2 regions of the Bhargavaea ullalensis genome follow, and region 2 is predicted to be linked to the other one. Evidence: predicted binding sites of a transcription regulator. Region 2 holds the regulator's gene; the other holds the start of a gene.
The links. Region 2 encodes LexA, which represses DNA repair genes until DNA is damaged. Its sites were predicted from a motif close to CGAACATATGTTCG; they were not measured.
Positions count from the first base shown of each region.

Region 1: the regulator LexA is predicted to act here: its motif matches at 9,139-9,152, upstream of addB (helicase-exonuclease AddAB subunit AddB).

Region 1 covers NZ_JBHLWY010000017.1:1,412-16,268, forward strand. Annotated here, with positions in the region: gene ACFFIY_RS04335 (fumarylacetoacetate hydrolase family protein) at 1-608, opposite strand, end outside; gene ACFFIY_RS04340 (DUF418 domain-containing protein) at 695-1,876, opposite strand; gene addA (helicase-exonuclease AddAB subunit AddA) at 1,845-5,606, opposite strand; gene addB (helicase-exonuclease AddAB subunit AddB) at 5,578-9,084, opposite strand; gene ACFFIY_RS04355 (TVP38/TMEM64 family protein) at 9,279-9,968, opposite strand; gene ACFFIY_RS04360 (AzlC family ABC transporter permease) at 10,110-10,835, shown strand; gene ACFFIY_RS04365 (branched-chain amino acid transport AzlD family protein) at 10,835-11,146, shown strand; gene ACFFIY_RS04370 (CsbA family protein) at 11,375-11,617, opposite strand; gene ACFFIY_RS04375 (PDZ domain-containing protein) at 11,643-12,794, opposite strand; gene ACFFIY_RS04380 (S41 family peptidase) at 12,890-14,323, opposite strand; gene ACFFIY_RS04385 (redoxin domain-containing protein) at 14,393-14,857, opposite strand, start outside.
Region 2 covers NZ_JBHLWY010000009.1:21,589-36,445, forward strand. Annotated here, with positions in the region: gene tkt (transketolase) at 1-342, opposite strand, end outside; gene ACFFIY_RS02455 (DUF896 domain-containing protein) at 430-663, opposite strand; gene ACFFIY_RS02460 (YneB family resolvase-like protein) at 870-1,538, opposite strand; gene ACFFIY_RS02465 (hypothetical protein) at 1,535-1,843, opposite strand; gene lexA (transcriptional repressor LexA) at 2,012-2,632, shown strand; gene glnA (type I glutamate--ammonia ligase) at 2,813-4,147, opposite strand; gene ACFFIY_RS02480 (methionine gamma-lyase family protein) at 4,164-5,444, opposite strand; gene ACFFIY_RS02485 (trimeric intracellular cation channel family protein) at 5,581-6,183, shown strand; gene hfq (RNA chaperone Hfq) at 6,249-6,488, opposite strand; gene miaA (tRNA (adenosine(37)-N6)-dimethylallyltransferase MiaA) at 6,536-7,480, opposite strand; gene ACFFIY_RS02500 (alpha/beta fold hydrolase) at 7,477-8,400, opposite strand; gene ACFFIY_RS02505 (glycerol-3-phosphate dehydrogenase/oxidase) at 8,408-10,039, opposite strand; gene glpK (glycerol kinase GlpK) at 10,087-11,577, opposite strand; gene mutL (DNA mismatch repair endonuclease MutL) at 11,596-13,539, opposite strand; gene mutS (DNA mismatch repair protein MutS) at 13,543-14,857, opposite strand, start outside.

The sequences.
Region 1 (14,857 bases), on a different contig from region 2:
ATCGGGCAGGACTGATCCAGGCTCTTGCCGAGGAAATATTGAACATGCGCGGCCTGGACGTCACGGGCGGTCAGGTCGTTCGCAATCGAATATCCGAAAATATGGTCGAATGCAAGTGCCTTGTTGATGTTCCTGCCGCCTTTTCCGATGATGACGGCCAGTTCGCCTTCGTAATCATAGCTTTCCGTCAGGTCCGCATGGACAGGCAGCTCGGATTCATCAGCGGCGATCGCAGTCGGGGCCTTCGTGAACACGACCAGTTTTTCCGGCGGACGCTCCGCTCCCATTTCCGCTGCATGGTCGGCGTAGTTCTTCCCGATGCAGATAACATTTTTCGGCGTTCTCGGAATCGGGGCCAGCCATTCGATCTCATCGAACGAACGCTTGAATTCTTCGCTGCGGCCCGACGACTCCGCTCGGCTGACGAGCTTGCGGATCTGTTCGACGAATTCCATGCCGCCCGCAACGCCGTCGATGAGGTGATCCGGGAAGCCGGATTCCCCTCCGAGTTCCTCCCGGATGGCGATCACATCCCAGACCGCCTCTTCCTTTTTCACTTTCGGGCCGAACAGTTGCTCCCCGCCATAGCGGAACGACAATAATTTCATGGTTGGCCATCCTTTCGTCATGAGATTTCGTATCTTGATAAAGTACGACACGGAGCGCCGGAATCCCTTTTTTCTTTAAAACGGATTCAGCGCACGGAAGGACGATCTGGTTTTCCGTAGGTGAGCCGGCGCCACACCGCTTCAAGCGGGCCCTGCCTGAATTTCTGCAGGTACAGCCCGGCCAGGATCGCCTGGATGGCAAAAATGCCGACTGCCATCCAGGTCCCCGTGCTGACGCTCACTTTGCCGTAATAGCCCAGTCCGTACGAATAAAAGATGAGCGTGGCGATGATCGACTGCATGATGTAGACGGTGAGCGACATCCGCCCCGCCATCCGAACCGGCGCGAACACGCTGCGGAACAGCCCCGACCGGAGCAGCAGCAGGATGAGGCCCGTGTAGCCGACGGTCAACAGCGGGCCGCCGAACGCATCCTGGACCGTCCCGGCCGTGTACCGGTATTCGGTGAAGTAAGGCAGCGCCTTCAGCGCAAGCCCGCCGAGCAGACCGGCCACCGTCGGCAGGATCCAGCGCTTCCATTGAAGGCCCGCCTTTTCGACGAGTTTCCATTTTCCGGCCGCCGCTCCGAACATGAACAGCGGCAAAATCATAATGGGAGCAAGGGGAATCGCGGAACTGTTCATGTAGATCCAGTCCGCTGCCCGCTGCGCCGTCACCTGGCCGAAAGAACCGTTTGAATAAGCGGCGATCGAATTGTTGACGGCATTGATGTCCGCGTACTGTGCGAGCGACCCGCCCGGCGTCAGCAGCTCACCGATCCAGACGAGAAGCGTGAGGCCGCCGAGTCCCGCCACGTAGACCCCGGCTCCGATGCCCGCCAGTGCGCCGGCCGGCAGCCGGAGCATCAGCATGAGCAGAAAGCCCATGAGCGCATAGGTGATCAAAATATCACCCGGCCAGATAAGGAAAGCATGGATGATTCCGAATGCAAGCAGCACCGCCATCCTCCTGGAAACCATGGGCAGGAACGGGCGGCCGGCCGCCTTCGCCTTTTCAAACTGCATGTTCATCCCGTAGCCGAACAGCATCGCAAACAGCGGATAGAAACTGCTCTGGAATAAAATATCGACCCACATATGGGACAGTTCATCCTTCAGCGAAGGGAACCAGGTGAACGGATCGACGTACACGTACGGCATGTGGAAGAACAGCATATTCGCCACAAAAATGCCGAGCAGCGCGAATCCCCTTAAATAGTCAAGGCCGTCGATCCGCTCAGCCGATGCGGTCGGTTTCAAATTCGTCAAAATGATCCCCCCGGATGCTGATGACCCGTTCTCCGTCGAACAGGTACAGAAGTTTCTCTTTGATCTCAATGTCCAGGATGTCCTGAAGCGCCTTTGCATACAGGCTCAGCTGGACCGCGTACCGGTTTTCCATCTCGGAGGAGAGCGCGTCTTCGGAGGCGAACATCCGGGTCCTGTCCGTCTTGTAGTCGAGCAGCACCCAGCCGTCTTTTTCTCTGAACAGACAGTCGACGATCCCCTGGATGATCTGCCGGTCGTCATCTCCGGCGTCATATCCATATGTGAACGGAAGCTCGCGCCGGATGTCCGCCGACTTTCTCAGCCGTTCATAGAGCGGCGTCGCGAAGAACCGGGCGATGGCCGTTGCATCCACGTCCCGTGCCTCGGCGTCCGTGATGATCTCGCGGTCGACGAGCCGGGTGATGAGTTTTTGGATGTCCCGGACGTTCTGCGGCTTAGACAGGTCCGCGTGCTGCATGACGGCATGGACCGCAGTCCCGATCTCCGCCGCGGACAGCTCGCGTTCCTGCATGAATTCCGGCCGGTCATGCATGTACACCGGCCGGATCTCGTCGGAACGGGTCATAAACGGATCCGGCTCCTCCGCGTTCTCCAGCAGCCACATCCGCTTCACTTCGCTGACCGACTGCTTCGACCGCTTCAACACCGACGATGCATGAGGGTAGGAATAGTCAAAAACGTGCCGAACCCTTCCCGCGGCATCCAGTTCTCCCGACGTTTCCTCCCGGTCCGCCGCCTGCTCCGCAAGCGCCTCTTCCACTCCGGGTTCCCAGGCGGCCAGTTCATCCGACGAAACGAACGACACATCCCAGCCGGACGGGTCATCGATGAGCCGTGCTCCGGGCAGCGTGCCGAACGGGGCAAAGTCGCGGTGGCGGGCAACAGCCGGTCCGATCCAGTCCAGATAGCCGGCTGCGCGGGAACGGACATATTCCGGCAGCATGGCATCCGTCGGAGTGAGCTGGCCCTCCTGCCATTTCATGACGGCGGCGGGCAGGTCCTTCACAGAGCCGATCAGATGAAGCTTTTCCTTCGCCCGGGTCATCGCGACGTACAGGATCCGCATTTCCTCCGCCCGCATTTCCAGTTCCTTTTTCTCCTTGATGGCCAGGAACGGGAGAGACGTATACTGGATGCGGTTGTCGGGATCCACCGCCTTGACGGCGAGCCCGAAATGCTGGTCGAACAAGTACGGTTCGTTGAAGTCCATCTTGTTGAACGACCGGCCGATCCCCGCGACGAACACATGAGGGAACTCGAGGCCCTTTGATGAGTGGATCGTCATGATCCGCACGACATCGTCGCGCTCCCCGACGGCACGCGCTGTGCCCATGTCGTCCCCCCGCCTTCTCATCCGGTCGATGAACCGGAGAAAGCGGAACAATCCGCGGAACGACGTGCGCTCATACTGGATCGCCCGGTCATGGAGCGCGCGCAGGTTCGCCTGCCGCTGTTTGCCGTTCGGCATTGCGCCGGCCATTTCATAATAGTGCGTGTCGATGTACACCTGCCAGATCAGATCGGCGAGCGAGCCGCGGCGTGCGAGGTCCCGCCAGTTTTCAAAATGAATATAAAAGCGCCGGATCTTCTCTTCGGTCGCAGCCGGAAGGCCCGTTGCGGCATTGTTTCGGACATACTGCTTGAGCGCCTCGTAGAACGGTTCGCCGGGAGCCGCCAGGCGGATCCGGGCAAGCTCGTTTTCCCCGAGGCCGATGAACGGCGCACGAAGCACGGAAGCGAACGGGATGTCCTGATACGGGTTGTCGACCACACGGAGCGTGTTCAGCATGATCATCACTTCAAGTGCATCAAAGTAGCCGCCGGACGTGTCTGCATACACCGGGATGCCGGCAAGCCGGAATTCATCCGCGATTTCTCCGGACCAGGTCATCGAGCGCAGCAGGATGACGATGTCGCGGTATTCGAGCGGCCGCCTGTTTCCGCTCCACGGATCGGTCACTTCGGCGCCGGAATCCATGAGACGCCGGATTTCCCGGATCATGGCGCGCGCTTCTGCCTGGGACTGCTTGATCGTCTCGCCGTCGCCGAGATCCGTAGCGGATTCCGCCTCCGCTTCTTCTTCCCCGTCTTCATCATCGGCAGGATCATGGATGATCGTGAGCGCCGTCTTGTGCCCGTCATCCGGATAAGGCGCGCCCGGTTTCAGCGCGGCCGCCTCGTCGTACTCGATCTCGCCTACGCGGGCGCCCATCACTTGGGAGAACACATAGTTCGTCGCCTCGAGCACCTGGCTCCGGCTGCGGAAGTTCGCGTTCAAGTCGATTTTCAGGCCGGTCCCTTCCGCCGTTTCGTCAAAACGCAGGTACTTGCCGAGGAACAGCATCGGCTCCGCCAGGCGGAACCGGTAGATCGACTGTTTCACATCGCCGACCATGAACAGGTTGCCGTCTTCATTGCCGCCCTGCTTCACGAGGCCGACAAGCGTTTCCTGCAGGCGGTTCGTGTCCTGGTACTCGTCGACGAGCACTTCCTTGAACCGCTCCCGGAAGTCCTTTGCGACCGGCGACGGCACAAGACGGCCGTCCTTCTCTTCGGACAGGATGGCGAGCGCAAGGTGCTCAAGATCGGAAAAGTCGACGATTCCCCGGTCTTTTTTCACTTCCGCATAGCGCCGGCCGAATCGGATGGTCAATTCGATGAGCGTATCCATTATCGGGGCCATGAGCCGCATTTCTTCAAGCAGCCGGTCCGGCGTCCGGATGAAATACGAATCTTTCAGCGCATTGACGATTTTTTTCACGTCATTGCGTTTTTTCTTAGCCCGGTCGGCGAGGTCCATGTCGCAGCTGTCTTTTTTGATCGAAGCGGCGGTGGCCCATCTGAGTGCGGAAAACGCCTCAAACGTTTCTGCCCATGTGCCTTCCGACAGAATGCGCAGCAAGACGGAAATCGTCTCGATGTCTTCTTCCGCCGTCACGGCCAGCGGCGCCGGTCCGTCCGGCATGCGGGCGATGCGGCCGACTTCTCCGGCCATCGCCGCCGCTTCCTCGAGCCGGTGGCGGATCGCTTCCTTCAGCGGGCCGATGAACGGCAAATGGTCGATGTCTGCGTCTTCGGACAGGTGGTATTCGCGCGGGATCGAGCGCAGCCATTCTTCCGGCCGCGGATGGACACGTGAATAATCGTACAGCCGGTCGATCAGCACTTCGATCGCCTGGTCGTCCCGGTCCGACGTGAAGCTGTCGGCAAGTCGGTAGACCGGCTCCGGATCATCCGCCCCGTATGCTTCTTCGAGCACGCGGCCGATGCAGTCATCGCGGAGCAGCGCCGCCTCCGCCGTGTCTGCGATGCGAAAACCGGGATCGACGTCCAGAATGTAGGCATACTGCCGGACGACGTTCATACAGAACGAATGAAGCGTGGAAATTTGTGCCTTGTTGAGCAGGCTCAGCTGGCGCCGCAGACGCGAGGAGCCCGGATTGTCTTCGATCGCTTCCTCGAGTGCGGAAGCCATCCGGTGGCGCATTTCCGCCGCCGCCGCATTTGTGAACGTCACGACGAGCAGTTCGTCGACGTCAATCGGGCTTTCCGGATCGGTCACTTTCTTGATGAGCCGGTTGATGAGCACCGCGGTCTTGCCGGATCCTGCCGCGGCGGACACGAGGATATCGCTGCCCGATGCATGGATCGCCCGCCACTGGGCGTCCGTCCATGTCGCATCAGCGGGTTTCGCCGGAATGTGATTCATCTTCATCAACCTCCTTCTTCATGCGCACGACCGAATCTTCCGGCGAGAGCGGATGCAGGTGTTTGTACTTCTGTTCGGGATCTGCCGGGTCAAACTGGCAAACCGACCGGAACGCGCACGTCTGGCAAGGCATTTTGTCTTTCAGCCGGTAAGGCATCACCCGCGTGTCCCCTAGGATCATCGAGTCCCCCGCCTCCCGGTGCTTGTGCCGGACGAATGATCGCATGAGCTCGATGCTCGCCGGATTCAGGACTTTCGACGTTTTTGAGAAGGTGCCGTTTTTGTTCATCCGGACCGGAAGCGATTCCGACGAGCCTTCCAGATTGCGGTCCATCTCCAGCACAACGTCCGGATTGTCGATGACATAGCCGCGCATCCGATAGGACTTCATCGCTTCCGCCTCGATTTCGCGTGCCTCCATGACGCCGGCATCTGCCCGCACCATCGGGTTGTGGACATGCATGTACAGCACGCCGGCCGGAAGCGCCTCCGTCCCGAGCCATTCTTTCGAATGCAGCAGCGCAACGTCTAGATAAGTGAGCATCTGAAGCGACAGGCCGTAATACACTTCGGTCAGGTCGAGCGCACGTGCAGAGGATTTGTAGTCGACGACCCGGATGTACGGCGTGCCGCCGATTTCCGCGGCGTCGACGCGGTCGATCCTGCCGCGCAGCTGCATCGCCCGTCCCCGCTTGAGCGGGATTTTCAGCGGAGGGAATGTCTCCCCGGGTCCGAATGCGGCTTCGATCGCCACAGGGCGGAACCCCGATGCCTTTGATTGTTTCGAGAGGGACAGCATCGTCCGCTGCATGATGCGGGTGATTTTCCGCTTGATGTAATGGTAACGGCTGGAGGAAAGCAGGATCTGATTGAAGAAGTACGGCGTGATCGACTCCACGGCGTCCCGGGCGAGCGTCAGGCAATCGGTTGCGCTCAACTCTCCCCACGTTTTGCCGGTCCGCTCCGTTTCATCGGCGATCCACTTCAGCGCCGCATGGAACAGGTCCCCGATCGCCGGCGGATCCAGCTCGTACTCGCTCCGCTCCTGCAGCTTCAGCCCGAAATTGGCAAAATGCTGGAACGGGCAGCTGAAGTACGACTCGACGCGCGACACGCTCGAGGCGATCTCCTCCCCGTAAAGGCCCTCCGTGACATCGGCCTCCAGATTCTCCGTCCGCTTCCTGCCGGTCGCAGGACGGAGAATCCGCCCGACGATCGGTGACCAGTATGGATCGTCCAAGTAGTAGTCAACGACCGCCCGCCAAGGAGCCGACAGTTCGCCGCCGTGTTCTGCAAGCCGCATCTGCATCGACGCGTGGCGCAGCGTTGCACGCGGATGACTGATGTACTCTCGCCAGCTCTCCTCATCCGGCAGGCCGGATGGGTCATTCAGGACGACCGATTCCGGGACGTCCGGCAGCAGCTGGGCGATCCGTTTGATGTAAAGCGACGGGATGAGCGCCTTTCCTTCCGCGTCGGAAGCCGGATAGGAAATGAACAGCCGCGACGAAGCAGTCGTGAACGCCCGGTACGCCATGTACAATTCGTCCATGAGACGCATCTTCGTCGTCGGTGCGAGCTCGAACCCGATCTCCATGAACCATTCCCGTTCCCGGTCGGACAACAGCCCTTCCTGGTCGATGCGTTTTGGCAGCACCCCGTCGTTCACGCCGATCACGAACACCGCCTCGATGTCCATGAGCCGCGAAATGTCGATCGTCGTCACCGTCACTTCATCGATCGACGGCGGGATCCGGGCGAACTCCAGCGTATCAAATCCTTCGTCGAGAATCTTGACGAACTCCGCAAGCGGCCGCTCCTGGTCTCCGAACATGAGGACAAACTGATCAAGCACCTCAATCCACGTGTTCCACGCCTGGTCATGCTCCGCCGCTTCAAACAGCCGCCCCGCCTCTTCCTCGCGGCGGCGCAGGTCAACGATCTTGTCAAACACGTTCAGGTCCTCCATGAACGTGAACAGCGTCGCGGCGATGTCCCGGCCGGTCCGTCCCCGCCGGAGCCGCGCCTCGAAGTTTGCGAGCGGCTCGCGGACCGCATCCCTCATCATGTGGAGGTCTTTTTCCGCCGCCAGCTCCTCGTCCGTCTGAACCGGACTGTGGAACTCCAGGCCCCGGTACCGCTTCACCTTCCAGCGCTTCTCGTCAAACCATCGGTCGCCGTAGATGCCGTTCGCCAGCACGAAATTCTCCAGCCGGTCCGCCCGGTCGCGCCATTCCGGAATGTCCCCCCCGTGCGGGAAAAACAAGTCCGTCTTGATCGCACGGAACAGATCCTCATACTCCCATCCCCCGGCCGCGGCCTCGAGCACCGACCGGCTGAACTCGATGAGCGGATGATGGAGCATCGGCTTTTTCCGGCTGATGAACACCGGTACATCATAAAGCGGAAACACCGTTTCGATCAGCTCATCATACACTTCGGGCTGCCGGTACAAAATCGCCATGTCCCGGTAGCGCATCCCCTCCATCATGAGACGCCGGATCCGTCTCGCCACTGCATGGACCTCGGCGCGGGCATCCGCCGCCCGGATGATCTCGACGTCCCCGTCCGAAGAAGACTGCCCGGCGGGATACCGGTCGAAATCCGATTCCAGATGCGCCAGCGCACGGCTCTTGAACCGCCGCTGCCCGTATTCATGCACTGCCTCTTCGGTCTCCACGCCGTTGCGCTTCGCCGCATCAAACAGCCGGGCCGCACTGCCCATGGCATTGAAGAAAAGCTGCGAACCGTCGGCGGAACTGTACGGATCTTCCATCGGCAGCACGACGGTGACGCGCTTTGCATGCTTCATCAGTTCCTCGACAATCTCGAGCTCGCGTGTCGTGAACGTGACGAAGCCGTCGATGTAAATTTCCGCTTCCTTGATCAGATCGGAAAAATGAACCTGTGACGCGAGCAGCGCCAGATAGCCTTCGCTGTCGACATATGCGGTCCCGAGCCGCTCCTCGATCTTCTGCATGAGCAGCTCCAGATCATCCGCCTTGTCGAGCAGAACCCGAGGCGCCCCGACCTTTTCCAGCTCACCGTGCATGTCTGTCATTTTCGTGCAGTCCAGGCAATACCGGCTGAACTCCTTCAACAGCTCCTCCACCTGCTCGGTGAAGCCGCGCTTGTCGGCCGCCTGCCGGAACAGCTTGAACTCATCCCGGTTTTCCGCAAGCAAACTCCGGATGAGCATCCGGTAGCCGAAGCCGTTCACTTCGGTCCGGGTGATGCCTCCCGTCTCCTGAAGAATGCGCCATGCCAGCCGCTTGAACGTCGCCACCTGAGCCCGGATCGTGCCTTTAAGCCCGTACTGCGTGGACAGGCTCTTCTCCATCGAGAAGGACATCTGATCGGGCACGATGACGAAAATCGGTGCTCCGAGCGGATCCGCTTTCAGCCGCTCCGCAATCTCGAGCCGGACCCTCGTCGTCTTTCCGGAGCCCGCACGCCCCGTGATCAATCTGAATGACATCGCTGCCCCTCCTTTATGTATGGCTTTTTTCTATTATAAACGACGGCGATAAATAGAACAAATGTTCCTGTTTTGTTTCCGGTAGAATGAAAGAACCCGTTCCCTCCCATTGTACCGAAGGGCACGCGGGAATGAAAACGGGACAGACGGCCGGCTTGCAGCCTTATGGATCTTCGGTTTTGTTGTTTGGACGGTCACTTTCCGCCTTTTCTGCAGGTCGCCCGGCCGGCACCTTTTTCCCCTTCCTCCCCCGCTTCCCGCCCGGCGGCGGCCTGCTGCTCGGAAAGCTTGCGGAAATCGGCCTCCACTTTCTTGTTGAGCCGCGCCTCCAGACGCTTGCCGGCAAACCAGAGCAGGACAATGACCGCGATGACGATTGCGGTGCGCACCGGCTGCGTGAAAAGCGCTTTCAGGTCGTAGCCGATGAAGCTGGCAGTACCAATCATGACGAACTTTCCGGCCATAAGCGTCAGAAGGTACACCTTTTTCTTCATATTTGAAAGACCCGCGACGAGATTGACGAGCGCGGACGGGGTGAACGGCAGGCAGATCAGGACAAACAGCGGCCCGAAGCTGTTGCGCTCCACCCAGTGGATCAGCTTCCGCACTTTTTCGCTTTTCGTCAGGAAGCGGAACGGGCGGGTCTCCCCGTATTTTCGGATGAGCAGGAAAACCGCATAGGAGCCGGCGACGGTCCCCGCCCAGCTCAACAGAAAGCCGAAGACGAGGCCGTAGGCGGTGGCGTTCGCGATGACGAACACGAAAAGCGGCAAAAATGGCAGGAATGCCTCGATGAACGGAAGAAGAAACCCGATGAGCGGACCGAATGCGCGGTAATGGCGCGTGAGTTCAATTACAGTATCGATGTCAAAAGAGAATCCCATGTCTCCAACCTCCGACCGGTTCTTGACTGTCTTTACCCTTATTTTACGACAGATGATCCCGGCTGAAAAATCCCTTGTCCAAGCCTTAACCGAATTGTAGTATAATAACTCGTACTATTCACTCAGAAAGCTGGGATCTCCATGCAGCAAGACGGATTCAAGGCCGGCATCAAATCCGGCTCCATGATTGCGATCGGCTATTTTCCGATTGCCCTGACTTTTGGCCTGCTCGCCAAGACGACCGGTTTGACGATCCTCGAGGCGGTCGGAATGAGCCTGCTAGTTTTTGCCGGCGCTTCGCAGTACATCGCGCTCGGCCTGATCGCCAAGCATGTCGATCCGATTGTGATCGTCCTGAATACATTCATCGTGAACATCCGTCACTTTCTTATGACGGCCTCGCTCAACGAAAAGATGCAACCCGCCCCACGCTGGAAAAAAGCGGTTTATGCGTTCGGCGTGACGGACGAGACCTTCTCCGTCATTTCAACTCACGGGGAGGGCCGGGTCCGGACCTCATTCGGCGCGGGCGTCATCCTCATGGCGTACGGCAGCTGGGTCCTCTTCACGGGCGTCGGCCACGTGATCGGCGCGAACCTTCCGCTGTTCCTGCAGGCAGCCATGTCGATCGCCCTGTATGCGATGTTCGTCGCCCTGCTCATCCCTTCGATGAAAGGCAACCGGAAAGTCGTCCTGCTGGCGCTCACCGCAGCAGCGCTGAACGGCTTCTTTTTCTGGACGGAGCTGCTGTCGACCGGCTGGGCGATCATGGTGTCGACGCTCGCCTCTTCCGTTTTCGTCGAACTCATCTATGCCCGCCGCAGTGCCCTCATCCGGCACGCGGCCGAAAGGAGGGAAAGTGCATGATGGGATCCTGGTATTGGTGGATGATTCTCGGCATGGCTGCGGTGACGTACATCCCGCGCGCCATCCCGCTCACTTTTCTTGAAGGTCGTGAACTGCCGCCCTCCGTCTCCGGCGTGCTCCGGAACATCCCGTATGCGGTGCTCGGTGCTTTGATTTTCCCCGCCATCCTGTACGCCCAGGAAGCCGACCTGATGTTCGGCGTCATCGGCATGGCCGCCGCCGTCGCCATCGCCTGGTTCGGCGGAGGCGTCATGGGCACCGTACTCGGCACGATCGCCATTCTGGCGGTCTACAGCCTGATCATCGGCTGAACAGGAATAGGCCGGACGGCTCCTGGAATAAAGAAATGTCTCAGTAGCGGAATTTCGGTGAGTGTTATCTTTATCGGGTAAAGCGTTATCTTTATTGGGGGAAGCGTTATCTTTATTGAGGAAAACGTTATCTTTATCGCCGGAAGCATTATCTTTATCCGAAAGTCTGCTTCACGAAATAAAAAACGTCCCGCACCGGCCCATATCGGCCGCCATGCGGGACGTTCTTTATTTCCTGCCTTTTTGTGACCTCATCCGGCCGGCGAAGTAAAAGCCGGCCGTCAGCGACAGGGCATCGACGGTGTAGAGGAGCCAGGTATGCGTGTAGCCGGCGTAGACCGAGGCCGCGATGAGCGCGACGGTCAGCACGAGCCCGACAACGTGGTGGTACGTGATCCGCGTGAGCAGGACGACGAGCAGTCCGGGGATGAATAGCGCCAGGATGATTTTAAGCACGTAGGATTCGAGCATGGTTCATTCCCTCCTGTTGACAGGGTCAGCGGATGACGAGCAGGCCGATGCGGTGGTGGTCATGACGGAAGATGACGTGCTGGCAGAGCCGCAGCTCCCCGTCGCGGTTGAGCACTTCCACCCGGCAATGGGCGGCGTTCACCTGGATGGCGTCATACAGCTCCCGCTCATCCTTCACCGTGACGCCGTTGACTTTGCGGATCGTCTCGCCCGGCAGGATGCCCATCTTGTCGGCGGGCGAACCCGGCAGGACGGCAGCGACGGTCACGCCCTCACTCCTCGGAGAAACGGCGAAGTTGCCCTTGCTCTCCGCCGAAGCCGCCCGGATGGAAATGGCCGCACGGACGATCACTGCAGCGGCGATGACCGCCCAGCCGGCTTCCATCCGCCAGAACGACAGGAACGACGCGGCGGATGCAAGGATGCCGGTCCACAAAACGGCTTTGCCGAGCCCCGGATACAGGCTTTCCGGCATCCGGTGTTTGGCCGTCTGCCGGAAGCCGATGACGACCGGGATGAAGACGAGCGCAAATGACGATTCGCCGAGCGTGATCTGCGGCCAGTACGGCAGCCACTCTGCGATCGCCTTTCCCGGCACGACGAACAGCACCGGCAGCAGCCAGAGCCGCTGCGTCCTGTAGGCCGCCCCCTTCAGCCCGCGGGCCGTCTTCAGCAGGAGCGGCGACGCATCTTCCGCGGCTCGCCTGCGGATGAGCAGGCCTTCGGCGATCAGCAGCATGCCGGCGATGAGCGGCACGGTGAACGCCACGTCTTCCGTCATGCCTCCATAGGTCCAGCCGAGCAGCGGAATGTCCGAATTGACACGGTAATGGCCGAGCAGCCAATACACAACCAGCGCTGCCCCGGCCGCGTACACCGGGGAGCCGAGCGCAAACTGGAACGACAGGACCGCAATCAGCATCGCCGCGCAGAACAGGACGAGCCAGCCCTTCGGCACCGCGAGCCCCGCCGCTGCGATCAGGACGGACAGGACCGCCGCATACGGCCAGGATTCCCTCAGCACATTCCGCAGCTCGGTCAGCCCTTCATCGACGCGCACGCGAAAATCCCGCCGCTCCCGCTTCACCCGGACATATCCGAGAAGAACCGAGAACAGCAGGATGATATAGAACAGCGGGTTCAGGAAAAAACGTCCCGCCGCTTTCAGCAATTCCAACAATATCTCCTGGATCATTGACTTCTCACCATCCCCGATAGAACGTACAACTTCCTTCCATTCTATCAAACGCGGAGGTGGATAGGAACGGTTTTTTAATTTCCGGTCTTCAGGGCGTGTTTCATGTAGCCGATGGCGAGCTGCAGCTGCTCGTCATTCCCCTCGTCCGCCTGATGCTCCGCGATCTTCCCGCGGAGCGCCCGGAAGAACTCGCGGTCCATCGCCCGGTTCGGCTCCAGGTCCAGATCATCCCTGAATTTCTCAACCGCTTTCTTCGTCATCTCGTCATAATAGCCGTCCGCCCGGGGAACGTCGTAGCCGAGTGCGGCCAGCACCCGCTGCGCATAACCGACGTCCTCTCCGTATTCGCCCGGACGGTAGCGGCCGTCCACCGGCATCGACGGGATGCCGTACAGCGGGCCCTGTTCCGACTCCAGATCCGGAGCGATCCCTTTCCCGTGGATCCAGGAACCGGACGGCGTCAGCCACTTGCGCGTGGACAGCTTCATCTCCCCGCCGTTTGACAGCGGCATCGTCTCCTGGACGGTCCCCTTGCCGAAACTCACCGTCCCGACGACGAACGTCCGGCCATTGTCTTTCAGGGCGCCGCTCAGCACTTCGCTTGCGGAGGCGCTGCCCTTGTCCTGCAGGAGCACGGTTTTGATTTTCCGCATCTTCCCTGCATACTCCTCGTCCCCCGGCGCCTCGGTCTCAAGCGGCTCCTTCACCCCGTCCGCATCCTCCATGTAGGCGAACACGGTGCCCGGACGAAGCAGCGAGCCCGCGACCTGTCCGACACTTTTGAGATAGCCGCCCGGATTGCCCCGGACATCGATAATGAAGGCATCCGCGCCGCCTTCGATCAGCTTTTTCGTGTGGGCTTCCCACTCTTCGGCGGTCTTTTCGCCGAACATCGATACGCCGACGTAGCCGATTGTGTGGCCGTCCCGCTCGATCAGGCGGCTCTCGACGGTCTTTTGCGGGATCGCCGCCCGCTTCACAGAAACTTCCACATGGCGGCCCTCATCCGGACGGAACAGCGTGAGGCCGACGTCCGTGCCCTCCTTGCCCCGGATGAGCCTCAGCAGCTCCTTCATCGTGCGCCCCTCGACCCGCTCCCCGTCCACCCGGACAATCTCGTCGTACGGCAGAATGCCCGCTTTTTCGGCCGGTGAGTTCCGGACTGGCGCCACGATGATGAACCGCCCACGGCTTTCGGTGATCTCCGCTCCGATGCCGACCCGCTCGTCTGACAGCGACTCCTCATGCTCGGCCGCCTCCTCCTCGGTCAAGTATGTACTGTACGGATCGCCCAGCACATCCGCCATCCCCCGGAGGGCCCCTTCGACCAGCTCGTCCGGCCCGACACGGTGGACCGCCCGCTCTCGGATCAGGTCATACGCCTCATCTATCGGCTTCTGGCCGCTCACCGGCTCCTCGCTCACCGCCTTGCCGTTCATGATGAAATAAACCAGGCCGCCGGCAGCCGCGGCAACCGCCGCCAATAAAAAAATCCGGCTCATGCGCATCTGCATTCCTCCTCCGTCCAATTGTATGAACGGCCGGAAGATCATACGACACATGAACCGGCATTGATTTTATTCCACGCTGTTGACGAGATCGCGCATCATCGCTTCATCCATCGGTCCGCGGACCATCTGGCGGACAATCCCGCCGGAGTCGATGATGTACGAAGTCGGGATGCTGATCGCCTTGTAGACATCGCCCTGCTTCCCGTCCGAATCGAGCAGCACCGGGAACGTCATCCCGAATTCGCCGACGAAGTTCGTGATGTTCTCCATCACTTTCTGCTCATCTCCACGCTCTGCAGCAGACAGATTCACCGCGAGCACTTCAACGCCGAGCTCCTCGGCCTCCTTCTTGTAGAAGTTCTCCATGTGCGGCATCTCCGCGCGGCACGGTCCACACCACGAAGCCCAGAAATTCAGGATGACTTTCTTGCCCCTGAAGTCAGACAGCGACATCTCGCCTCCGTCCAGCGCCTTCAGAGTGAAATCCGGCGCCTGCTCACCCGGCCCGATGCCGATGACCTCTTCTTCGTC
Region 2 (14,857 bases):
CGTGGCTTCCACGCCTGCCGTGTGGCCGTATTCCGGGTGGCCCGGTGTCTTGGATCCCCACTGGCGGAAGTTCTTGATCTCCTCAAGCGGCAGGTCGTAGCCGCCCAGGTGGAGCAGGCTGTACAACAGCATCGAGCCGTGGCCTGCAGACAAGACAAAGCGGTCCCTGTTGAACCACTTTGGATTGGCGGGATTGTGATGAAGATGTTTCGTCCAGAGGGTATAAGCCATCGGTGCGGCACCCATCGGAAGACCAGGGTGGCCGGAGTTGGCTTTTTCGATCGCATCGATGGACAGCGTGCGAATCGTGGTGATTGCTAGAGCATCTGCGTTTGTCGGCATTTTCGACATCCTTTCACGTACGATTGATACTGCCTCTTTAGTTTAGTCGAGGAAAGGATTCTTTACAACCTGCCTTCAAACAGCCGGTCAGTTCGGGTATTTTCCTTTCTTTGCTTCCTTCACTTTTTCTGGTGTCACGTCTTTGCCCTCCGGGTCGATGACAGTGACATTTTCGATGGTGTCTTTCATCGATGACCGGAACACGTCCAGGTATTCCTTGCGGAGTGCGGACTGTTCCTTCGCTTCTTCCATCGATAGTCCGATGGTCTTTTTCTTGTTGGCCAATTCATTGATGCGTGCGATTTTTTCTTGTGATAGCATGGTCAATCTCCTTTCGGGTTTCGAAGTGCCGGGAAGAAACAACCGATCTCCCCGCGCTTGCGTGTTCTTTATTCTATACCCGGACATCTCGCACCGAACCGTGTCAGCAGCGGGTGCTCTCCGGACGAAAAGACGGCCGCCTTATAATGGCGACCGGGCACCGGGCTATGCATTTAAGCCTAAGAAAAAAGAGGAGCCGGCGCAACTCATTCGCTCGGCTCCCCATTTTCAATATATTCCCTGAAGCGGCGGTGCACCGTCGCCTTGCTGACATCATGGCCCAGCCCTCTCAACGTGGAGGCAATTTCCTCAAACGTCAGCCCTTTGTCGCGCAGGCTCACAATCTCGGCGAGCGGAACGTCAATCCGCTCCCTTCCTTCCGGATTCCCTTTCTTTTTCAGGTTCCTCTCCGGCCGGTAGCCTTTTTCCACGGCCCTTCTCATGCCCCGCTTGATCTTTGCATTGTGCATCTTGCGCTGGTACTCTTCGACGATGGCCAGGATTTCCAGCAGCATCGTGTCCATTTCATTGAGGGCGACCGGCCCCTTGTCGGTCAGTGTAAAAGTGGAGGCGCCGGCCTTGCTCAGCAGATGTAAAACGGCGACCCTGGCATTTCCTCTGCCAAGGCGTGTCTCATCCTGAACCAGTACGGCTTTCGTTCCGTTTTCCCTGACGTGGTCAATCAGGTCCAGCAGTCCGTCACGGTCCATGTCGTAGCCGCTGTGGCGGTCAAGGAACACCCCGCCGACCGGGAATCCCAGCTCATCGGCAAAGGCAAGAAGTTCCTCTTCCTGGCGCTCAAGCGACAAGTCCTGCGTTTCTTTTTCGGTGCTCACCCGGCAGTAGAGCACGCATGTGTCCTCTCCCCGCTTCATTTGTCTCCACCGGCCAGGAGGATATCGTCTGAGTAGGCCGGCGTAGCCGGAACGATGATTGTCTCGCCGGCCAGCAAAGTTGTGTCGGGCTTGCCGTTGAGCCGGAGGACTTCCTCCACCCAGCGGTCTGCAGGCAGTGAAGTGTCAGTCTGTGCGTGCAGCGACAGCAGGGAATCCCCCTGGGCGACCGTCACTTCCTGCGTGCCTGCCCCCTGCTCTTCTGCACCGTCGGGCATGGCGAACGCCAGGATCACTGCCAGTAAAATGAAAGAAAACGAGAATGAATGGTTGCGGATAAAGTCCATGGTTGAGCCTCCTGATCTGTTTTTCGAATGCATGTTCGTATGATAGCCCCATCATAATGCGAACAGGTGTTTTTGTCAACTCCAATCCTCGAACCTATGTTTGCATTTCATTGAGACGGCTGATATACTGGAAACAAGTAGAATCGAGCCAAAGAAGAGGTGAATGGATTGAAAAAGATGTCCAAGAGGCAGGAGGCGATCCTGACCTTCATCAAAGAGGAAGTCAGGACAAAGGGCTATCCGCCGTCCGTCAGGGAAATCGGAGAAGCCGTCGGCCTTGCCTCCAGTTCCACCGTGCACGGACACCTCGCACGACTGGAAAACAAGGGACTCATCCGCCGGGATCCGACGAAACCGCGTGCCATCGAGGTCTTGGAGCTCGACGGCGGCAACATCGAGAAACCGCATGTCGTCCAGGTGCCGATCGTCGGTAAAGTCACTGCCGGCCTGCCGATCACGGCGGTCGAGAACATCGAAGAGTATTTCCCGCTGCCCGAATCATACGGCGGTGCAGAGGACCAGTTGTTCATGCTGGAGATCATGGGAGAGTCCATGATCGAGGCGGGCATCCTCAACGGTGACTATGTGGTGGTCAGGCAGCAAAGCACGGCCAACAACGGGGAAATCGTTGTCGCCATGACTGAAGAGGACGAAGCGACCGTCAAGCGCTTCTTCAAGGAAGCCGGACATTTCCGGCTGCAGCCGGAAAATTCTTCGATGGAGCCGATTGTCGTCGAGAATGTCTCCATTCTCGGCAAAGTCATTGGCGTCTATCGGCATATCCAGTGATCACCCGCGGGTGTCCGGAGGTCCTATGCGGCTGTTCCGGACACCCATTTCTATGCGTTCTCTCACAGAGATATGAAAATTTCGTTCCACGCATGGCCGGCCCGCCCGCCGATTCCGCTTTTGCGCACACGAAAAAACCGGCGGAAGCATGTATTGCTTCCGCCGGTTTTCTTGTGCTTTTTAATACATTTTCATATACTGTTCCCGCTCCCATGGATGGACGGTCGTGCGGAACATGTTCCATTCCGCTTCTTTCGTATCCATGAAGTTTTTATAGATATGGTTGCCGAGCGCCCGTTTGATGACTTCGTCCTTCTCGAGCTGGTCGAGGGCTTCCTTCAGGCTTGCGGGCAGGTCCTCGATGCCCATGCTGCGTCTTTCCCGGAGACTCATCTCATAGATGTTCTCGTCGACCGATTCCGGCGGCTCCATGCTTCCGCGGATCCCTTCGAGCCCGGCTCCAAGCAGGACGGCCATCGCCAGGTAAGGATTCGCCGACGGATCGACGGACCGGACCTCGATCCGCGTGCTGAGCCCGCGTGATGTCGGGATGCGGATGAGGGGGCTCCGGTTTGTACCTGACCACGCCACATACACCGGCGCCTCATAGCCGGGAACGAGCCGTTTGTAGGAGTTCACCGTCGGATTGGTGATGGCGGTGAATCCGTGGGCATGCTGAAGGAGCCCCGCCATGAACTGGTAGGCCTCCCCGCTCAGGCCCTCTTCGCCTTCCGGGTCTTCAAAGACATTCTTTCCTTCCTTGAACAGGGACATGTTGCAGTGCATGCCGGATCCCGCCACGCCGAACAGCGGTTTCGGCATGAATGTCGCATGCAGTCCGTGTTTCCGCGCAATCGTCTTGACGACGAGCTTGAACGTCTGGATATTGTCGCATGCCCGGATGGCGTCCGCATACTTAAAGTCGATCTCATGCTGTCCGGGGGCATTTTCATGGTGGGATGCCTCGATTTCAAAGCCGAGAGACTCGAGTTCAAGGACGATGTCGCGACGGCAGTTTTCACCGAGGTCTGTCGGCGCCAGGTCAAAGTATCCGCCGTAGTCGTTCAGTTCCAGGCTCGGCTCACCGTCCATGCCGAGCTTGAACAGGAAGAATTCCGGCTCGGGGCCGATGTTGAAATGCGTGTAGCCAAGGTCTTCCATTTCTTTGAGCACCCGCTTCAGATTGCTTCTCGGGTCTCCTTCAAACGGCTCCCCGTCCGCACGGTGGACGTCGCAGATGAGCCGTGCCACGCTTCCGGATCCGGTGTCCCACTGGAACACCGTCCAAGTGTCCAGGTCCGGCACAAGATACATATCCGACTCTTCGATGCGCACAAAGCCTTCGATCGACGAGCCGTCGAACATCATTTTGTTGTCGAGCGCCTTGTCGATCTGGGACACCGGGATTTCCACATTTTTCACCGTGCCGAGAATGTCGGTGAACTGCAGCCGGATAAAGTTGACGTTGCGCTCCTGTATGTCACTCTTGATATCTTCCTTTGTAATGTTTTTCACGTTACCATCCTTTCAATTAGTCAAGCAGGCCTTCGCTCTCCAGGGAGGCGAGGGCGTTCATAATGGCAATCCGGACGTGCTCATAAGTCAGCCCGCCCTGGATGTAGGCCGTGTACGGCGGCCGGATCGGTCCGTCCGCAGTCAGTTCGATGCTCGAGCCCTGGACGAATGTTCCGGCTGCCATGATGACATCGTCTTCATAACCGGGCATGTAAGAAGGAACCGGGGCAAAATGGGCATTGACCGGGGAATTGGACTGGATTTCCCTGCAGAAGCGAATCATCTGATCGGCGTTCCCGAACGAAACCGACTGGATCAGATCCGTGCGGTCCGCCGAGTAATGGGGAGACGTCTCCATGCCCGCAGCCTCCAGCATCGCCGATGTGAAAATGGCCCCTTTCACGGCCTGCGCCGTCACGTGGGGCGCCAGGAAGAACCCCTGGTACATGTCCGGCAAGGTTCCGAGGGATGCACCTGCCTCTGCTCCTATACCCGGAGAAGTCATCCGGTAAGCGCATTTCTCGATCAGTTCAGCCCGGCCGGCAAGATAGCCGCCCGTTTTGGCAAGCCCGCCGCCCGGGTTCTTGATGAGCGAGCCGGCCATCAGGTCGACACCCGCCTCGGTCGGTTCCCTTTCTTCGACGAATTCACCGTAGCAGTTGTCCGTGAAAATGACGGCCTCCGGCTTGATCTTGCGGATTTCCTTCACCATTTCACCGATTTGGCCGACGGTGAAGCTCGGGCGCAGCGAATAGCCCTTTGAGCGCTGAATGGCAATCATCTTCGTCTTTTCACCGACCGCCCCGCGGACTGCCTCAAAATCGACGGTGCCGTCCGCGTTGAGGTCCAGATGGCGGTAGGAAATACCGAAGTCCTTCAGGGATCCCGTGTCCTGCCCCTTTGGTCCCGAAACGATCGAGGCAAGTGTGTCGTACGGCTGACCGGTGATATAAAGCAGTTCATCGCCCGGACGGAGAATGCCGAACAGCGCAATGGAAATTGCGTGCGTCCCCGAAATGATCTGGTTCCGGACGAGCGCCGCCTCCGCGCCGAATGCGGCTGCATAAACCCGTTCCAGCACGTCGCGGCCTTCGTCGTCGTATCCATAGCCTGTCGAAGGATTCATGTGATGGTCCGATACGCGGTTATCGCGGAATGCGGCAAGCACTTTTGCCTGGTTGAAAAGGGCCGTTTCATCGGTTTTTTTCAGTAAGGGGGCAATTTTGCCTTCCGATTCTTCGAGCCACTGTCCGATCCGTCCGCCGGCAGCCGGCAGTGTGTTCAAAAATGAATTCATCGTTACGTCTCCTCTGGTTGCAAAGATTCCCCTTCAGTATAACACGCGCCGCGGCCCTGTTCCGGGACCTTGCATAACCAGGCTTCTTTGATACACTTTTGTAGAACGGCCGGCGGCGGATTGGGAGGAATGTAAATTGGCCTGGGAAGTACTGAGCATGATCGGCACGGTCGCATTTGCGGTTTCGGGTGCCGTCATTGCCATGGAAGAGGAATACGATCTCTTTGGTGTTTATATGCTGGGCGTTGTGACTGCGTTCGGCGGAGGGGCATTCCGAAACGTGCTCATCGGCGTTCCGGTTTCCGCCCTATGGGAACAGGAGATGCTGTTCCGGATCGCCCTCGTGTCGATTACGGTCATTTTCCTGTTTCCGAACCGGCTCATCCGGCACTGGTCCAGATGGGGCACTTCATTTGACGCCGTCGGGCTCGCCGCCTTTGCCGTGCAGGGGGCGATGATGGCGGTACAGCTCGGCCTCGGCATGTCTGCGACGATTGTGGCTGCCGTCCTGACGGGAGCCGGAGGCGGCATGATCCGCGATCTTCTCGCGGGCAGGCGGCCGCTCGTCCTCAGGAAGGAAATCTATGCGGTTTGGGCCGCGATTGCCGGGATTGCGGTCACACTCGGTGCAGGGATGGCCGACTGGGGGCTTTACCTGGTCGCAGCGACAGTGGCGGTGCTCCGTATTTTCTCGGCCCGCTTCGGATGGCGGTTGCCCGTCCGCAAGCTCGTTTCCTGATTGCCGGCCCCCGGTCTAACACAATAAAAAGCCTCCGGATGAGCGGCCGCTCCCGGAGGCTTTTCTTATTCTTCGTTCTTCGTTTCGGGCGGTGCCAGGTTGATGGGACGCGACGGGACGAACGTCGAGATGGCGTGCTTGTAGATCAGCTGCTGTTTGCCGTCCGAGTCAAGCAGGACGGTGAAGTTGTCGTAGGACTTGATCTGTCCCTTCAGCTGGAATCCGTTTGTCAGGAAGACGGTGATGAACACACCGTTTTTGCGCAGTTGGTTCAGGAACGTGTCCTGGATATTGACCGGCTTCATTGCATACTCCTCCGCTCTCTCTTTTTGATGGATCACTCCGTTATTAATTACATTCGGCTCCCATCATCGAATTCCTTCAATAATTTCAGAATTTCCGTCAAATTGTTTTCAGTGCCCGAACCCGCGTCCAGCCAGTGGACGTCCAGCTTGTTCCGGAAGTAGGTGAGCTGGCGCTTTGCATAGCGGCGCGTGTTCCGTTTGGCCAGTTCCACGGCTTCTTCCATCCCGGTTTCCCCGGCCAGCGCAGCGGCAATCTCACGGTAGCCGATCGCTTTCATCGCCTGGCTGTCCACCAGTCCCGCAGCGGCAAGCCGTTCCACTTCTCCGGTGAATCCGCTGTCCATCATGAGGTCAAATCTTTCGTTGATCCGCTCGTACAGTTTCTCCCGGTCCATATCGAGCCCCGCGAGAAGATGGCGGAAGACCGGGCGCTGATTTCCCTCGTCCTCCAGTTCGGCACGCGGCCTGCCGGTCACCCCGACAATATCGAGTGCACGGAGCACCCGTCTCGTGTTGTTCGGGTGCACGGCGCGGGCCGCTTCCGGATCAAGCCGCGCCAATTCCCGGTGGAGTGCTTCCGGCCCTTCCCGCTCCAGCAGCATCTCCATCTTGCGGCGAAAATCAGGATCGGTGCGGCTTTCCGTGAAGCGGAAATCATAAAGGACCGCCTGAACATACAGCCCGGTTCCCCCGACAAGGATCGGCAGCCTTCCGCGTCCGCTGATTTCCCGGATCTTTTCCCGTACCCGCTGCTGGTAATCAAACACCGAAAAACTTTCCGACGGGTCCAATATGTCAAACAGATGATGCGGGATGCCGCGCATTTCCTCTGCCGTTATCTTGGCCGTGCCGATATCAAGGCCCCGGTAAACCTGAAGCGCGTCACCGTTGATGACTTCCCCGCCGGTTTCTTCGGCAAGCCGGACGCTCAGTGCCGTTTTTCCCGAAGCGGTCGGGCCGACAATCGCCACCACCTCGGGCCAGCGGTTCATTTGCCTCCCCATTTCCGGATCCATTCCAGCACGAAGCGGACGACGGCGTCTCTGTGGCGGGAATGCAGGATCTCGTGGCGTCCCCCTTCCAGCAGCAGGACGGTCACTCGTTCTGCGCCGTTTTTCTCCATCTGCCGGGCCGCCTTGAAAACCCCCGTTCCCTCTTCGCCGACGGGGTCCGACGAACCCGAAATCATCAGCACCGGAAGGGAAGCCGGCATCTTGCGGATTTCCCGGTCGCGGTGGATCAGGTCGAGGCCGTCGAACAGATCCGAAAAGAATCCGGTGGTCGAGACGAATCCGCAATCTTCATCATCCATGTAGGCACGGACTGCCTCTTCATCCTCAGAGAGCCAGGCGAACGGAGACCCTTCGTCGCTGAACTTGCTGTTGTAGCTGCCGAATGTGAGGGAGTTCAGAAGCTGGTTCGGCTCTTTTTCCGCCCCGGCTGCCGAATAAGCGGCAGCGACGGTACGCCCCGCCGAAAGAAGAGGGCCCGGATGCGCACCGGTACCCATGAAGATCGCCCGGTCCAGGCCGCTTCCGTAGCGCTGGGCGTATCTCCTGGCGACGAACGATCCCATGCTGTGGCCGAACAAAGTGAAATCCGGAGAAGGATGTGTTGCCCGGAGGAAGGAGATGACTTCGTAGGCGTCCCTTACAACCCGTTCAAAGCCGTCCTTCTCTGCAAAATACCCCCGGATGCCGTTCATCCGGCATGTCTCTCCGTGGCCCCGGTGATCGTGTCCGCTGACGATGTACCCCGCATCCCTGAGCCGCTTTGCAAACCCTTCGTATCTGCCGATATGCTCCGCCATCCCGTGAAGCAAATGGATGTGGCCGTTTGGAGTGCCGGCGGGCTCCAGCACAAAGGCACTGATCATCTGCCCGTCCGTCATATGAATCGTCATTCTGTCCATTGCCTCATCACCTTTCCCGTCCTGCCGTTTCGCCGAGCAGGCGCCTGAGTTCTTCCTTCCCTCCGCGCCGCTCCGCCGAAGGGCCGAGCAGCCGCTTCATATAAGCGGCCGCCTGAGGACCGACCGCCCTCGCCTTCTCCACGTCAAAGAACAGCCATCCGCTTCTCCTCACGAGAAAGTCTGCGGGCACGGCGGCCATCTCTTGATGGACCGAGTAAAGGATCCGGCCACGGTCCGCAGCGCTCAGCCCGTCCCCGGCACCTGCGGCATGGGCAAACTTGAACACCGCATCCGCGTTTGTTCCGTAAAATGCGGCGATTTCCCTGCCCTCTTCCCTGCTGAGCCCGTAAAGCTCGGCTTCATTGGTCTTCCCTTCAATGAAATTGGGCAGGTCAACGGGACTGGCAAAGTCGCCGCCCGACAGCGGCAGGTGCTTTGTCACGCAAGGCCCCCATTTTTCACCTGAAGACCGGTCCGCAATGCGGTCGACGACGTGTTCGGCCATCTTGCGGTAACCCGTCAGTTTTCCGCCCGCAATGGTCAGAAGTCCGCTGTCGGATTCCCAGATCTCATCTTTCCTCGAAATTTCGGAAGGGTCTTTCCCTTCCTGGTGGATGAGCGGCCGCACACCGGCCCAAGCTGACTCGACGTCTCCCCGCTGCAGCCGCGTCCCCGGGAATATCCAGTCGGCGGCCTCCAGAAGGTAGCGGATATCTTCTTCTGACGCCTTGACATCTGCGGGATTGCCTTCATAGAACGTGTCGGTCGTTCCGACATAAGCCTTCCGTCCCCTCGGAATGGCAAAGAGCATTCGTCCGTCCGGACCGTCAAAGTAAATTGCCTGACGGAGCGGGAACCGGGACTTGTCGATGACGATATGGGCGCCCTTGGACAGTTTGAGGTGCTTGTTGTTTCCTTTTCCGTCCATCTTCCTCACTTCATCGACCCAGGGTCCGGCCGCATTGACGATATGCTCCGCATCGGCCCTGAACACAGTGCCGTCCAGTCCGTCGCGGATGACGGCGCCCGCAATCTTTCCGCCTTCATGGACAAACCTTTCCGCTTTGCAGTAATTAAGACAGACGGCTCCTTTTTCGGCTGCTTTTTTCAAAGTCTCCAGAGTAAGCCGGGCGTCGTCCGTCCGGTATTCCACATAATTGCCGCCTCCAAGCAGTCCATCCTGTTTAAGCAGCGGCTCGAGTTCAAGCGTCTCTTCCGGAGACAGCATCGTCCGGCGCTCATCCTTTTCCACTCCGGCGAGCAAATCGTACACCGTCAAGCCTGCCGACGTCATGAGCGGTCCAAATGTCCCGCCTTTGTAAAATGGCAGCAGCATGCGCTCCGGCTCCGTGACATGAGGCGCATTCTCATAGACAATTTTCCGTTCGCGGCCGGTTTCCGCCACAATCTTGAGCTCCATCTGCTTGAGGTAGCGCAGGCCGCCGTGGATAAGCTTCGTGGACCGGCTGGACGTGCCTTCTGCAAAGTCCTGCATCTCGACGAGCAGAACCGACATGCCCCTCGTCACCGCGTCCAGCGCAATGCCCGCGCCGGTGACCCCTCCGCCGATCACAAGAACATCAAAACGAAATCCGGCCGCATGCTGCTTCATCTTCGGCCTCAATAGAGTAGAAAACATCTGATCGCCTCCCTCTCTTTTTGAACAGAAGCGGTTTTACACATCCGTCACTTGAACGCCCTCGCCGCTTCCACCGCCCGTTTCCAGCCGCCGTACAGCCTGTCGCGCTGCGGCCCTTCCATTTTCGGGCTGAACACTTCCCTGCTGCGCCACATATCGGCAATTTCATCGCAGTCCTGCCAAAAACCGGTGGAAAGGCCGGCCAGATAGGCCGCGCCGAGAGCGGTCGTTTCATTGAACTCAGACAGTTCGACGGTGCTCTGGAGAATGTCCGCCTGAAATTGCATGAGAAACGAGTTGGCGACCGCACCGCCATCAACACGGAGATTTTCCACCGATAAATCCGAATCGCTCTCCATCGCATCGAGGACATCCTTCGTCTGGTAGGCGAGAGATTCAAGCGTCGCCCGCACGAAATGCTCCTTGTCGGTGCCACGGGTCAGGCCGAACACCGCCCCTCGGACTTCAGAGTCCCAGTAGGGGGTGCCGAGCCCGACAAATGCAGGTACCACATACACCCCCTCCGTGGAATCCACACGCCGGGCGTAGTCTTCGCTGTCGCCGGCCGATTTCAGCATCCGGAGTCCGTCGCGGAGCCACTGGACCGCGGATCCGGCGACGAACACGCTGCCTTCAAGTGCATACTTGACCCCGTCGCCGATGTCCCAGGCGATCGTTGTGAGCAGTCCGTGTTTTGAGGAAACCGGCGCATCGCCCGTATTCATCAGCATGAAACAGCCCGTTCCGTAAGTATTTTTGGCCATCCCTTTTTCAAAGCAGGCCTGTCCGAACAAAGCCGCCTGCTGGTCGCCGGCAGCTCCAGCGATCGGGATCTTTTCTCCGAAGAAGACGGTCGGCGAAGTCTCCGCATAAATTTGGGAAGATGGCCGCACTTCCGGAAGCATATCCTCCGGCACACCGAGAATTGTGCAGAGTTCGGAGTCCCACTTCAGTTCGTGGATGTTGTACATGAGTGTGCGTGATGCGTTCGATACATCCGTCACATGCACGGCCCCGCCGGACAGCTTCCAGATGAGAAAGCTGTCGATCGTTCCAAACAGGAGATCTCCGTTTTCGGCCCGGGCCCGTGCACCTTCCATACGGTCCAGGATCCATTTCACTTTCGTCCCGGAGAAATAGGGATCGAGCACAAGCCCGGTTTTTTCGCGGAACAGGGCTTCACGGCCGTCCTCTTTCAGTGCGTCAATGATCGGCTGCGTCTGACGGGACTGCCAGACAATCGCCCGGTACACCGGGCGTCCCGTCTTTTTGTTCCAGACAACCGTCGTCTCCCGCTGATTCGTGATGCCGATGCCGGCAATCTGTTTTTCGCTGACGCCGCTCTCGCTGAGCACGGCCGCAATGCAGGACAGGACCGAGCCCCAAATTTCGTTTGCGTCATGCTCCACCCATCCAGGCTGCGGAAAGTATTGCTTGAACTCCTGCTGGGCACTGTGAACTTTGCGGCCTTCCCGGTCGAACAAGATGGCCCGGGAACTTGTCGTCCCCTGATCGATCGACAGGATATAAGTATCCATCCGCTTCTCTCCTTTCCTCTACATCACCCGCTTGAACATCTTCTCGATTTCATATGTGGAAAAATGAATGATGACCGGTCGGCCGTGAGGACAAGTGTAGGGGCTCTCAGCCCGGCCGAGGTCGGTCAGCAGGCGCTCCATATCGGTCCTGGTAAGGAAATGGTTCGCCTTGATCGAGCGCTTGCAGCTCATCATGATCGCCGTCTCTTCAAGCAGCCTGCCGATGTCTGTCCGGCGCTCAGCAAGCGCCTGGTCGACGAGCGCCTCGATGATATCCTCTTCGGCGCCGGCCGGGAACCATGACGGGTGCTCTCGGACGACGAACGCATTGTGGCCAAATTCCTCCAGCTCAATGCCTGCTTTTGCGAGGACGCCCTGCACTTCGCGGATCCGCTCCATATCGTCGGGAGGATAGTGGAACGTCATCGGAATCATGAGTGCCTGACGCTCGCCGGGATCCACATTCTTCACTTTTTCCCGGAAAAACTCATACTTGATCCTTTCCTGCGCCGCGTGCTGGTCGATCATATAAAATCCGTCCGGGCTTTGGGCGACGATGTAAGTCCCGTGAATCTGACCGACGACTTCCAGTTCCTCAAACGGCACTTTCCTCGGGTTTTCCGGCAAGCCGGGCGCCGGTTCCTCCTTGACCGCAGCCGGCTCATCAAACGGCTTCGGATAAGGCGGGCTTTCCGGAACGATGCGGTCCGGCAGTCCGCCGGCTTGCTCGACGGCGGACTGAGAAAAATCCAAGGCCGTGCCTGAATCATTTTCCGGATATGAGCCGCCTTCCGATTGAGGGTGTCCGCCGCCGATCCGCTCTGCCGTCTTTTCCGGCAGCATGTACGGGGCCGGGGATCCGGAATTCCAGCCGGCCGGCGGCGAGGGGCGGAGATCTTCCCCGGCGCTCCTCCAAAGAACCGTCTGCTCCGATTTCGGCCGGGGCTCTTTAGGTGGCTTGGCGGCAGGAGCACCGAGCGCACCCGCGACGGCCTGCCGCACCGAGTCGCGGATAAGCCCACACAATTCGCCCTCCTTGCTCAGACGGATCTGCTGCTTGGCCGGATGGACATTCACGTCGGTGAGATACGGGTCGCCCTCGATCGAGATGACCGCAATCGGAAATCGTCCGATCGGCAGGTAGGTGTGATACGCGTCGATCACGGCTTTCGTCACCGTGAAGCTTTTGACCCACCTGCCGTTGACGAGCACGGTCATATAGTTTTTCGAGGCTCTTGTGATATCCGGGACGGCACAGTATCCGCATACCCTGTAGTCTGCCGACTCGCCGTCAAATCGGAGCATTTTCCTGGCGGTGCCGGCCCCGTATATGTCCGAAATGACTTTCAGCAGGCCACCGCTGCCCGATGTCCTCAGATGTTCCTGTCCGTTGTGTAGCAGCCGGAAAGCGATTCCCGGGTGGCTGAGCGCCATCCGGTTCATGTAGTCGATCGAATGGCCAAGCTCTGTCTGGAGCGTCTTCAAGTATTTGAGGCGTGCCGGCGTGTTGTAAAACAGCTGGGACACCGTAATGTCGGTCCCCTTGCGCGAAGGGGCTCCCTCCTGCTCGATGAGCCGGCTGCCTTCGACCCGTACGCGGATGCCGGCTGCTTCGCCGTCTGATGTGGTCATTTCGACTTTTGCGACAGCCGCAATACTGGCAAGTGCCTCGCCTCGGAAGCCGAGCGTCCGGATCCTGAACAAATCATGCTCATTGCCGATTTTGCTCGTTGCATGTCTCGAGAAGGAAAGCACAGCATCGCCGCCGTCCATGCCCCTGCCGTTGTCCGTCACGCGGATCGCCTTCAGCCCGGCTTCCTCCAGCCGGACTTCGATCGAGGTCGCTTCTGCATCAATCGCATTTTCGACCAGTTCCTTGACGACGGAAGCCGGCCGCTCCACCACTTCTCCCGCCGCGATTTTATTGGAAAGCGGTTCGTCCATCAGGATGATTTGGCCCATTTTTTATCTCCCTTCCCGTCTGATCTTCTCCTGCAGTTCATGCAGCCACTGGAATGCATCCATCGGCGTCATGCGAAGAAGGTCTAGGCCCTTGATTTCCTCGGCGAGCTTCGCATGTCCGGTTTGTTCTTGCTCCCCTTCAACCACTTCACCGAAGAGGGAAAGCTGATCACTTTCAGGACTGTCCGGTCTGCCGCCCGCAGCCGAGGAAGATTCAAATTCTCTAAGAAGCCCTTCCGCCCGGCGGATGACCGTTTCCGGGAGACCCGCCAGCTCGGCCACGTGGATGCCGTAGCTTTTGTCTGCAGGGCCTTCCTTCACCTTGTGCAGGAAGATGACGTGTCCGCTCTGCTCGGCTGCCGATACATGAACGTTCCTCAGCCTTCCGAGCTTTTCGGACAATCCGGTCAGTTCATGGTAGTGGGTCGAAAACAGGGTGTTTGCACCGATTTCTTCATGGATGAACTCCATCATTGCCTGTGCGAGCGCCATTCCGTCATACGTTGAAGTCCCCCTGCCGATTTCATCGAACAACAGCAGGCTGTCGGCGGTCGCATGGGCAAGCGCATGCCGGGATTCCATCATTTCCACCATGAATGTGCTTTGCCCGCCGGCCAGGTCGTCCGCCGCGCCGATGCGTGTGAAGATCTGGTCGGTGACCGGCAATTCGGCGGAATCTGCCGGCACGTAGCAGCCGATCTGCGCCATGATCACGGTCAGGGCCACCTGGCGCATGTATGTACTTTTTCCGGACATGTTCGGACCCGTGATGAGGAGCATGTTCGCCGAGTCATCCAGCACGCAGTCGTTCGGGACATAGGTTCCGTCATCCAGCATTTTCTCTACGACCGGATGGCGTCCGTTCCTGATGACAATCGACCGGCCGTCATGGAATTCCGGCCGGACATAGCGGTAGCGTTCAGCCACTTCCGCAAATCCCGCCAGCACATCAAGTGAACTCAGCCGGTCGGCAAGGTCCTGGATTTCGCGGATATGGGCTTTGACCCGCTCCCGCACTTCGTTGAACAGTTCCGTTTCGAGGATCAGCGCCTCCTCTTCCGCATTGAGGATGAGGGCTTCCTTTTCCTTCAGTTCGGGCGTGATATAGCGTTCCGCATTCGCAAGCGTCTGCTTGCGCTCGTACCGGCCGGTGTCCACAAGGTGGACATTCGACTTCGTCACTTCCAGATAGTAACCGAATACCCGGTTGTAGCCGATCTTAAGCGACTTGATGCCGGTCAGCCGCCTCTCCTCCGCTTCAAGCGCAGCAATCCAGTCCTTGCCGTTGCGGGAAGCGTCCCTGAGCTCGTCCAGCCGC